2 regions of the Lentibacillus salinarum genome follow, and region 1 is predicted to be linked to the other one. Evidence: a T-box and tRNA genes for the amino acid it is inferred to sense, from the RefSeq annotation. Region 1 holds a T-box; the other holds one or more tRNA genes.

The links. The T-box of region 1 lies ahead of tyrS (tyrosine--tRNA ligase). A T-box ahead of a tRNA ligase gene usually reads a tRNA of that ligase, here a tRNA-Tyr.
Region 2: it encodes a tRNA-Tyr, which carries the amino acid that the T-box ahead of tyrS (tyrosine--tRNA ligase) is inferred to sense. The anticodon was not compared.

What each region holds. Positions count from the first base shown of each region.
Region 1 covers NZ_JBHTNH010000024.1:104,270-109,763, forward strand. The annotation lists gene ACFQ4A_RS11370 (carbon starvation CstA family protein) at 88-1,527, shown strand; gene tyrS (tyrosine--tRNA ligase) at 1,728-2,999, opposite strand; T-box leader at 3,066-3,290, opposite strand; gene ACFQ4A_RS11380 (transglycosylase domain-containing protein) at 3,413-5,494, shown strand, end outside.
Region 2 covers NZ_JBHTNH010000004.1:11,863-17,356, forward strand. The annotation lists gene ACFQ4A_RS04455 (Rpn family recombination-promoting nuclease/putative transposase) at 1-253, shown strand, start outside; gene ACFQ4A_RS04460 (Uma2 family endonuclease) at 451-615, shown strand; gene ACFQ4A_RS04465 (Uma2 family endonuclease) at 797-1,000, shown strand; gene ACFQ4A_RS04470 (hypothetical protein) at 1,044-1,211, shown strand; gene ACFQ4A_RS04475 (YwaF family protein) at 1,208-1,936, opposite strand; tRNA gene ACFQ4A_RS04480 (tRNA-Glu) at 2,120-2,194, shown strand; tRNA gene ACFQ4A_RS04485 (tRNA-Val) at 2,197-2,272, shown strand; tRNA gene ACFQ4A_RS04490 (tRNA-Thr) at 2,644-2,719, shown strand; tRNA gene ACFQ4A_RS04495 (tRNA-Tyr) at 2,768-2,852, shown strand; tRNA gene ACFQ4A_RS04500 (tRNA-Gln) at 2,866-2,937, shown strand; tRNA gene ACFQ4A_RS04505 (tRNA-Lys) at 3,179-3,251, shown strand; gene ACFQ4A_RS04510 (hydroxymethylglutaryl-CoA reductase, degradative) at 3,439-4,728, shown strand; gene mvk (mevalonate kinase) at 4,725-5,494, shown strand, end outside.

The DNA of each region.
Region 1 (5,494 bases):
TTTAATTGAATTTTGTCGGTAAATGCTATATAATCTTTATGCAACCGTTTACATCACCCGGAATTGACACAGGAGGAGAAACACAATATGTTAACATTTTTTATCAGTATCACATTATTGGTTGTTGGTTATTTCACTTATGGCAAATTTGTCGAAAAAAGTTTTGGTATAGATGATTCGCGCAGCACCCCGGCAATTGCCAACCAGGATGGTGTTGACTTTGTACCGATGAAGAAACAGAAGAATGCGATGGTTCAATTGCTTAATATCGCTGGAACAGGCCCGATATATGGACCAATTATGGGTGCCTTATTTGGCCCTGTTGCATTTATTTGGATTGTGCTTGGTTCTATTTTTGCGGGTGCTGTTCACGACTATTTAACTGGTATGATATCCATTCGCAACAAAGGCGCGCACATACCGGAGCTTGCCGGTAAATTTTTGGGGAAATTTCCGCGTCATTTGGTCAATGCATTCGCATTACTTCTGCTTCTCTTGGTAGGAACGGTATTTGCCACAACATCCGGTTCGCTGCTTCATATTTTATTGGATGGTCATATAGCATTATGGATTATTTTAGGTATCATATTTCTTTATTTCTTATTATCGACGATGCTTCCGATTGATAAGATTATCGGCAGCATATACCCATTCCTTGGTGCTGTGCTTTTAATCGGCACAGTTGGGGTCGGCATTGCCATGTTTTCATCAGGGCACGGTCCGGCGATACCTGAGCTGACACTCGGAAACATGCACCCGGAAAATTTGCCCATATTTCCCATGTTATTTTTAACGATTACGTGTGGTGCACTGTCTGGATTCCATGCGACACAGTCGCCGCTCATTTCCCGTACGGTACAAAAAGAAAAACAAGGCCGTTATGTTTTTTACGGGATGATGATTGCGGAAGGTATTATCGCTATGATATGGGCAGCCGCAGCCATGAGTCTTTTCCACGGAGAAGCGTTAAATGCCCTGATTAATGCCGGCACAGCTTCTGCAGTCGTGAATGAGGCATCGACAACCCTTCTTGGCGCAGTCGGCGGAACCATTGCGGTATTAGGTGTTATCGTGCTTCCAATTACATCGGGTGACACGGCTTTTCGTGCAGCTCGTTCCGTGATTGCGGATTATATTAAATTGAGCCAGAAAAAAGTGACCAATCGTTTAGTCATTGCGGTCCCATTATTCATCGTTTCAATCATTTTAACGCAAATCGATTTTGATATTTTATGGCGGTATTTCTCCTGGGCAAACCAATCAACAGCAGCACTTGCCCTGTGGATTGCCACGATGTACATGCTTATTAAAGGGAAAAACTATTGGATATCGCTCGTCCCGGCATTATTCATTACCGACATGGTATTTGTTTATATATTGAATGCGCCGATCGGTTTTAATCTGTCACTTCAGATGTCACATATAGGCGGGGTTATCCTTACGATTGCCTTTGCCATGTGGTTCTTCCGGAAAGCGAAACAAAATAAATCGGACAGAATTGAAGCAGATTTGCAGAAGACTGCCTAATTGAATCAAGATAAGGGGGGATAACTTCCCTCCTTTCGTTTTGGCTTCCCGCTTTCCTAACACTATCTCGATAAACCCTCTTCTACTATTACAATCGAAACCAATTTAAAAAAAGGGGCATGAAAATAAAAATTATTTTCATGCCCCCAAATCCAAACTCATGTCGATGGTCGTTATGAAGATATCCTTAAATCCTTAGTTTAACTGAAGTGCACGAGGAAGTATTTCTTCTTCCCACGCCGGATGACGGTAAATTGATTGTCAATGCGATCTGCTTCATTCACAACGTATTGCAGATCCTGCTGGCGTTCACCGTTAATATAGATCGCGCCGTTTTGAATATCTTCTCTGGCCTGGCGTTTGGATGATGAAATGGACGCATTAACAAGTAAGTCAATTAGCCCTACGTCATCTTTAGAAGCTTCAAATGTCGGCACATCTTTAAATCCTTGTTCAATATCACCGGCGGACAAATCTTTCAAATCACCGCTGAACAAGGATGTTGTTATTTTCTGTGCTTGTTCCAGCGCTCCCTGACTATGCACCATAACCGTCATTTCTTCAGCCAGACGTTTTTGCGCAAGCCGTGTTTCCGGATGCTTGTCGAGCGCCGTTTGCAATTCAGCCAACTCATCTTCTTCAAGGAAGGTAAAGTAACGCAAGAATTTCATGACATCACGATCGTCGGTGTTGATCCAGAATTGGTAAAACTCATAAGGGGTTGTTTTTTCCGGATCAAGCCAAATGGCGCCGCCCGCTGTTTTGCCGAATTTACTGCCGTCTGCTTTCGTAATTAACGGAACCGTCAGCCCGAAAACATTGATGTCATCATCTTCGTTTTCCCGGGAACGGCGGATCAGTTCCATACCGGCTGTAATATTGCCCCACTGGTCACTGCCGCCAATCTGCAGAGTACAGTTTTCCTCTTCATAGAGTTTCATGAAGTCGAGTGACTGCAAAATCATGTAACTAAATTCGGTATATGAAATACCTTGCTCAATCCGGGTAGATACCGATTCTTTACCTAGCATATAGTTAATGCCAAAATGCTTACCCGCATCACGCAAAAAGTCAATCACCGTCATATGGCCCAACCAGTCATGATTGTTCCTGGCAACTGCTGCATTCGTACCATTGTCAAAGTCAACCAGCTTGGCCAGTTGCAGCTTGACCTGTTCACTGTATTCATGAACGACTGACGCTTCATTCAGGGACCGTTCAGTTGACCGACCGCTTGGGTCCCCGATCATGCCCGTGCCTCCGCCAATCAAGGCAATTGGTTTGTGTCCGGCCCGCTGAAACCGTTTCAGCATAATAATTGGCAGCAAGTGCCCGATATGCAGACTGTCAGCTGTCGGATCAAAACCGCAATATAATGTTACCTGATTGTCGTTCAAATGTTTTTGCAAAGCTTCCCTGTCGGTTGTCTGCTGAATCAAACCGCGATTTTCCAGGTCCTGTAAAATATCCATGTTCTTCACTCCATTTCAAAAATTATGCCTCACCAGCAGCAAACTAAAAAACCCGCCCCTTGAAAAATAAGGGACGAGTTTATACACGCGGTACCACCCTTGTTGCTCATATTGATGCCACTTGGGACTGTTAACGATTGATTAACCGTCTTCCTTTGCCTATTCAAATAATCCTGCAAAAGAAGATACTCCGGATTGTAATTCACCTGCAAATGTTTTCCGGCTTACACCATCCGCCGGCTCTCTGGCAAAGGGATTTGCAGAGCTACTATGATCCTTCAACGCATTTACGATATGATTATTCTCTATTCATACCATATTTGTAACACAAATGCAATATACGACTGGCAAATTTTAATTCAACCACCAGAGTTGCTGTGCTATAATGGATGTGATTCAGGGGAGGGGTAGGATTGGATCTAAAGCAATTATTCCATAAATATAAACACAAAGTGAAATCATTATGGGGAAGTGTCACGTCACACCGCTATACAAAGAAAGCCAAAGCCATATGGGAAAAAGGAAAAATCCAAAAATCGACACGTATCGGTTATGACGTCATCTGGAACATTGTATTATTTTTCCTCATCATCGGTACTATTGGTGCCTTCTTTGCTGGTGGAGTTGGCGCAGGTTACTTTGCTTCACTCGTCAAGGATGAACCGGTACGCGATTATGAAAGTATGCAGCAGGATATTTACAACTATGAAGAAACATCTTCCCTCTATTTTGCTGATGAAAAATACATTGGAGATATCCGGTCTGACATTTACCGCGAAGAAGCCGCACTGGAAAACGTGTCGGATGTGTTGAAAGATGCGGTCATTGCCACAGAGGATGAGTATTTCAACGAGCACGAAGGCATTGTACCAAAAGCAATCGTACGGGCGCTTGTACAACAGGTGAGCGCTTCTTCCGCGCAGTCTGGTGGGAGTACCCTGACGCAGCAGCTTGTTAAAAATCAGATGCTCACAAATGAAGTCTCGTTTGATCGGAAAGCAAAAGAAATCTTAATCGCCATGCGGCTGGAACGTTTTTTTGAAAAAGACGAAATACTGGAAGCTTACTTGAACATTGTCCCATTTGGCCGGGATGCCTCCGGTGGAAATATTGCCGGTGTCCAAACAGCAACGGAGGGCATTTTCGGTATTGATGCATCCGAGGTGAACCTTGCCCAGGCGGCCTATATCGCCGGTCTGCCACAGAGTCCTTCTACCTATACGCCGTTTAAAAATAATGGCGGCCTCAAGGATGAAGAGAGTCTTCAACCGGGTCTGAACCGGATGCAGTCTGTTTTAAACCGGATGTATGAATCGGACTACATCACGAAAGAACAATACGATGAAGCGTTAGACTATGACATAACAGCTGATTTTACTGAAGAATCACAGTCACCTGTTGAAAAATATCCGTACTTGACATATGAAGTTGAAGAACGTGCCAGCGACATAATTATGGAACACCTGGCTGAAGAGGACGGATACTCCACAGAAGACTTGAACAGCAATGATGATCTGAAAGACGAATACCGTATATTGGCTGAACGGGCACTACGCCAGAACGGCTATCAAATCCATACAACGATTGACAAAGAAACCCAGGATACCTTTATAGACATCACTCAAAACTATGACCATTACGGACCGGATTGGACTGGGCTTGTGGAAGACCCCGAAACGGGTGAACAGGTTGAAGAGACGCACCCAATACAAACAGGCGGTATTCTGATTGAAAATGCGACGGGCCGAATTATCGGCTTTGTCGGCGGGCGTGATCACAATGAGAATAGCCAGTTTAACTATGCCACACAAGCCAAACGGTCCAACGGCAGTACGATGAAACCAATTCTGGTATATGCGCCGGCCTTTGAAAAAGGGATTGTCCAGCCGGGCACACCGATTGCTGATGTGCCAAGAACTTACGGCGGTGGCTGGTCACCAGGCAACTATGGTGGCGGCTATCACGGGCTCGTCCCAGCTAGGAAGGCACTTTACAATTCGTATAATGTCCCGGCAGTCGATCTTTATAACCGGTTCAATGACCAGGACCCGGTCAGTGAATTCCTCGAACCCATGGGCATTACGACACTCAGGGAAAATGAGTATGCTAATCGCTCGCTAGGTATTGGCGGAACAACCGACGGGATCACTGTCGAAGAAAACGTGAATGCATTTGCCACCCTCGGTAATCATGGACAATTCGTCGACGGCCATATGATTGAAAAAATCACTGATCAGGATGGGACTATCGTCTTTGAACATGAGCCCGATCCTGTCGACGTCTTTTCACCAGAGACAGCGTACTTGACATTAGATATTATGCGCGATGTCATTGACCACGGAACCGGAGCATACTTGAATTCACAAATCAAGCATGGAAATGTGGACTGGGCCGGCAAGACCGGTACCTCTCAGGAGTACAAAGATGCCTGGTTTGTCGGTGTCAACCCCAATGTGTCGATGGGTGTCTGGATTGGTTACGAGGAAGGAAAAAGT
Region 2 (5,494 bases), on a different contig from region 1:
CGTACAAGAGGCGGAAAAGCAAGTACAAGAGGCAGAAAAACAAGCGCAAGAGGCGGGAAAACAAGCACAAAAGGCCGAAAAGGAAGGCAGAAGGCAAGGCAAACAAGAAGGTATACAGTCAGGAGAGAAAAATGCCAAAGAGGCAATTGCCCGCCGCCTTTTGGCAAAAGGTATGGAAATTGAAGTCGTTATAGAAACGACTGGCCTTCCAAAGGATACAGTTATTGAAATTCAGCGTGTGATGCAAGAATAGGCTTTATGATTGGATTGTTCAAACGGGTTTCCATTAAGTTGCCGGACTTAGTGGAAACTTTTTTAAACAACAACCTTTTGCGCAGCAATGAAAACTAACCATCATTAACTTGCTGTATCATTCAAAATTGCCTTAAAAGAAGTGCGATATCGACATGACACGAAAAAAAACATCCCAATCGAGTGAACGAGCTACCAATGACTTATGATCATTATGCTGATCTTCCAGATGATGGTCAGCGTTACGAGCTGGCTAACGGTGTATTGCAGACTATGTCACCATCTCCGCATCCATTACATCAATTGTTGAGTCAGTATTTATCTAAGCTGCTGATTCAAAGTTGCCAAAACGATAATATATAACCTTTACTGCTCCGATAGATGTTATACTGTCTGAGCATGAAGTAAGGCTGCCTGATCTTGTTATGGTTCATAAAATAAGACTTAAGATTGTAACAGATAAAGGGATTGAAGGCAGCCCTGATTTAGCAATCGAGGTATTTCGCCATCATCTATTAAGCGCGATCGCAAGGAAAAAATGAAAATGTATGCTAAATACGGCATAGCTGAATATTGGCTGGTTGACTCGGTACAGGAAGCACTTGAACAGTATACATTAGATGTGGATCACTATGACTTGAAGGAAATTTACCGGGAAGATGAAACCGAAACATCACCTCGTATGCAGTGCATCTCCTTTTCAATGAATGATATATTTTCGGATATACCCGATCTGCCGAATGCCTGAGTTCGCTAATAAAAACAGTCTATAACGAGAGGAAGGAATCATCTTGAATACATTCCCACTTTTAATCCTGCTCGCCATTATTGTCACGATTATGGAAATTTTCGTGGCGGTGTATTTAATTAAAAGACATGATATGAGTGTGTGGCGGTCACTCTATACATCATTGCCGGTTGTCGTGATTGTCTGGGTTGTCGCTTTTATGTATACTTAGCGATCAAATTTTTGACGTGTGACCAGCCTGTATATCACATATTGCACAAAGAAAACGGCAAAGGCCAATAAAATTAGTCTCACATAATACCAGGTGCCGGTCCCTAGCAAATCAAGCGGTGTGCTGGCGGTTGGTGTATGCGACAAGTATAAATAATTAGAACCCAACAGCGGATTGACCAAAAACCCGATGAGGACAGCATAGATCAGCAAATAGCCATATGTTTTCAGGAATGACTTGAATGTAATCGTGACGTGACTGGAAACGACTAAAAATATACTAGTCCATGAAATCGTCATGTGGTGGATAAAAAATTTCAAATAACGATAATGTGGAAAATCAAACGGTAATTCGGGCGTAACCAAAGCCAAAAACGATGGGATGAGTCCGATAAAAAATGTGATTTGGATTAATCGCTTGTTATGATTAATAAGAGCGATGGCGACGGTGATGCCAGCTATGCCACAGAGGTGAAGAAATAGATGCTCACGTAAACTCCAAATCCCATTTAAAGCGGTGTATGTCTGATAACTGACCTCGGATAAAATTAGGATGGTGAACAAGCTCCAGCGAATCATGTTGTAGGCGGCAGGATTGTTCAGGATTTTTTTGGCCAGCGACAAAAAAACCGCGACCCCGGCAAAATAAATCAATAAGGCGATAATATGACTCGCGCCGAACGCGTTGAAAGGTTCACCGTTTGCTTCCAGGAAAATAGTCCCCATCATGATCCTCTCCTGCACACGGATTTGAAGGTTACTTTTTGGTAAATTAAATTATAAAGGGAAAAGCTGAATTTGAAAATAAAAATTTTCCTTTACCCTCTTTACAAAGAAGGACAACCTGTATATAATAAAATCTGTCGGTTTTGGCTATACATACTTCAAAGCATGGCACACGCGCATTATGGCCCGTTGGTCAAGTGGTTAAGACACCGCCCTTTCACGGCGGTAACACGGGTTCGAATCCCGTACGGGTCACCAGCGGAGGATTAGCTCAGCCGGGAGAGCACTTGCCTTACAAGCAAGGGGTCGCAGGTTCGAACCCTGCATCCTCCACCATTTACTATGCCCGGTATAGATAAAATGAAATCGCGCAAGAATATTGACCAGGAGACGCCGGTCTAGCCCAATTGGCAGAGCAAGCCGCCAACATCACCGAGTAAGCTACCAAGTGCAGGCCTGCGAGGAGTGCAACATCACCGAATCAACTTGCAACACGACGAGCACACAAAATGATAACACACATAAGATTAAGACCACTATATTATCAAATGCCGGTCTAGCTCAATTGGCAGAGCAAGCCGCTAACATCACCGAGTAGGCTACCATGTGCAGGCCTGCGAGGAGTGCAACTTCATCGAATTCACTTGCAACACGACGAGCACACAAGATGATAGCACACAAGGAATTAAGAGAAGTTTCTAAAATATGCCGGTCTAGCTCAATTGGCAGAGCAACTGACTTGTAATCAGTAGGTTGGGGGTTCAATTCCTCTGGCCGGCACCATTAAATTTTTCATGTATAAAATAATACGTTGTTAGTAACAATAAGTACGGAGGGGTAGCGAAGTGGCTAAACGCGGCGGACTGTAAATCCGCTCCCTCAGGGTTCGGGAGTTCGAATCTCTCCCCCTCCACCATATTCCTGATTATTGGGCTATAGCCAAGCGGTAAGGCATCGGGTTTTGATCCCGTGATTCGCTGGTTCGAATCCAGCTAGCCCAGTCTTTTTTTATGTCTATTTTCAAAAAGGTGGTTTTATGTGTCGTCGCTTGCGAGGAGTGCCTGCTTCACCGAAACAGCATGCAACACGACGAGCACGACGCCGACATCATCGAATATGCGACTATGTGCAGACCTGCGAGGAGTGCAACTTCACCGAATTAACATGCAACACGACGAGCACCCCAAAGCACTTATAAGAGTGAATCACTAAAGTAAATGATATACTTTTTATAAAATCCACGAGCCATTAGCTCAGTTGGCAGAGCATCTGACTTTTAATCAGAGGGTCGGAGGTTCGAATCCTCCATGGCTCATCAGAACATAATACGTTAGCATAATTACATAACAGACGAAACGAGAGATAAACAAGGTTGTTATGGTGTTAACAGCCTTGTTTATTTGCATTTTTTCCTGTTTTTTTACATAATAGAAACAGTAAAATTGATAATCAATTAGTATGTCTTTCACATATTCATAATGCGTATAAAAGGATGAGACGGCATGGAAACTTCCAGAATTCCCGGCTTTTATAACATGACAGTTGAAGAGCGCCGCCAATTGCTGACCTCGATGGATCTGTTTACCGAAGACGATACGGCTTATTTATTTTCCAAACAGCCGTTAGCCATCGACACAGCTGATAATATGATTGAAAATGTGATTGGGACTTTCCCGCTGCCGTTGGGGTTGGGATTGAATTTCCTCATAAACGGGAAAGACTACGTTATACCAATGGCTATAGAAGAACCATCCGTCGTGGCTTCGGCCAGCCATATTGCGAAAATTGTCAGAGATGCTGGTGGGTTTACGACCGAAGCAACCGGCCGGGTGATGACCGGACAAATTCAGGTTGTCGGTTGCCCGGATTTCCATGCTGCCAAAGAAGCCGTTTTACGGAAAAAAGATAGGTTGCTTGAAGCAGCTGATAATGCTTACCCCAGTCTACTGAACAGGGGTGGCGGAGCAGAGGATCTGGATGTTCGAATACTAAATGAAGAGGCGGATTCCAAATATGGTCAGATGCTGATCGTCCACCTTTACGTTGATACACGTGATGCGATGGGTGCCAACATGATTAACACGATGGCTGAATCATTGGCGCCTGTTATTGAAGATTTGACTGACGGAAAGGTTTATTTGCGCATTCTTTCCAATTATCCGGAACGCTGTCTTGCGCGGGCACGGTGTGTGATTCCACCGAATAGGCTGCAGACAGGGGAATTTTCCGGTGAATACGTGCGTGATGGGGTCATCCATGCTTATGAATTCGCCGCATCCGATCCGTACCGTGCTGTCACGCATAATAAAGGCATCATGAATGGCATCGATCCAATCGTCATTGCGACCGGGAATGACTGGCGTGCGGTGGAAGCAGGGGCTCACGCACATGCGGCCCGTGATGGCATGTACACATCGATGACAGCCTGGTCTAGGGACGAGCACGGCAATCTGGTCGGTGAGTTGGAATTGCCGATGTCAATCGGGACGGTTGGCGGTTCAATCAGAGTACACCCGATTGCGAAACTTGCCCACAAACTTCTGAATGTTGACTCAGCAGAAGAACTTGCCCAGGTGATTGTAGCTGTCGGACTTGCGCAGAACCTTGGCGCATTAAAAGCCTTAGCAACGGATGGAATCCAGAAGGGACATATGGCATTACATTCTCGTTCTGTTGCCATTGCAGCAGGAGCTACAGGGGAGATGATTGATATGATTTCACAGCGCCTGATTGATGAAAACGAAATTCGTGTCGGAAAAGCTAAAGAATTGGTGGAAGAATATAAAAAATGAGTGTAGAAAAAGCGACAACTTCCGTACAAACAGCTATCGGTGTAGCTCATAGCAAATTAATTCTGATTGGCGAACATGCCGTTGTCCATGGACAGCCGGCCATTTCACTCCCATTTCCGCTAGTGGGTGTGGAGGCCATTGCGGAATATGTCCCGGGTTCGGTCAAGATTGACAGCACATTTTACCATGGCCCGATTGAGTCCGTACCTGAATCATTAAGTGGCCTCACCACATGTGTTGAGGCGACACTGGATCATCTTGACTTGCCGCATCAGGATTTGCTGATCCGGATAAAGTCATCTATCCCGCCCGGAAAAGGACTGGGGTCAAGTGCGTCGGTGGCGGTTGCAGTTATTCGTTCATTGTTTGCCTATGCTGAAGAGGACTATCTGATAGAAGATATATTACATCTGGCAGACATATCGGAAAGACATGCACACGGTGAGCCAAGCGGTATTGATACACTGACCATTACGTCCGAACTGCCAATTTGGTATCAGAAAGAAGAGCCGACCGACTTGATTGAGCCGCAGGGCGATTTTCACTTTATCGTGGCCGATTCCGGTAGAATGGGCGATACCCGGCTGGCAGTGGAATCGGTGACAAAACTGGTTAAATCAGCACCACGCCGGATTCAGGCTAAACTGGAACGGATCGGGGAAATAACCCACCGGGCGAGAACGGCCCTGGAAACAGCGAGCAAGCACTTGCTCGGTCAGCTGTTAAACGAAGCCCAAAAAGAATTGGAAGCCCTTGGTGTCAGTGA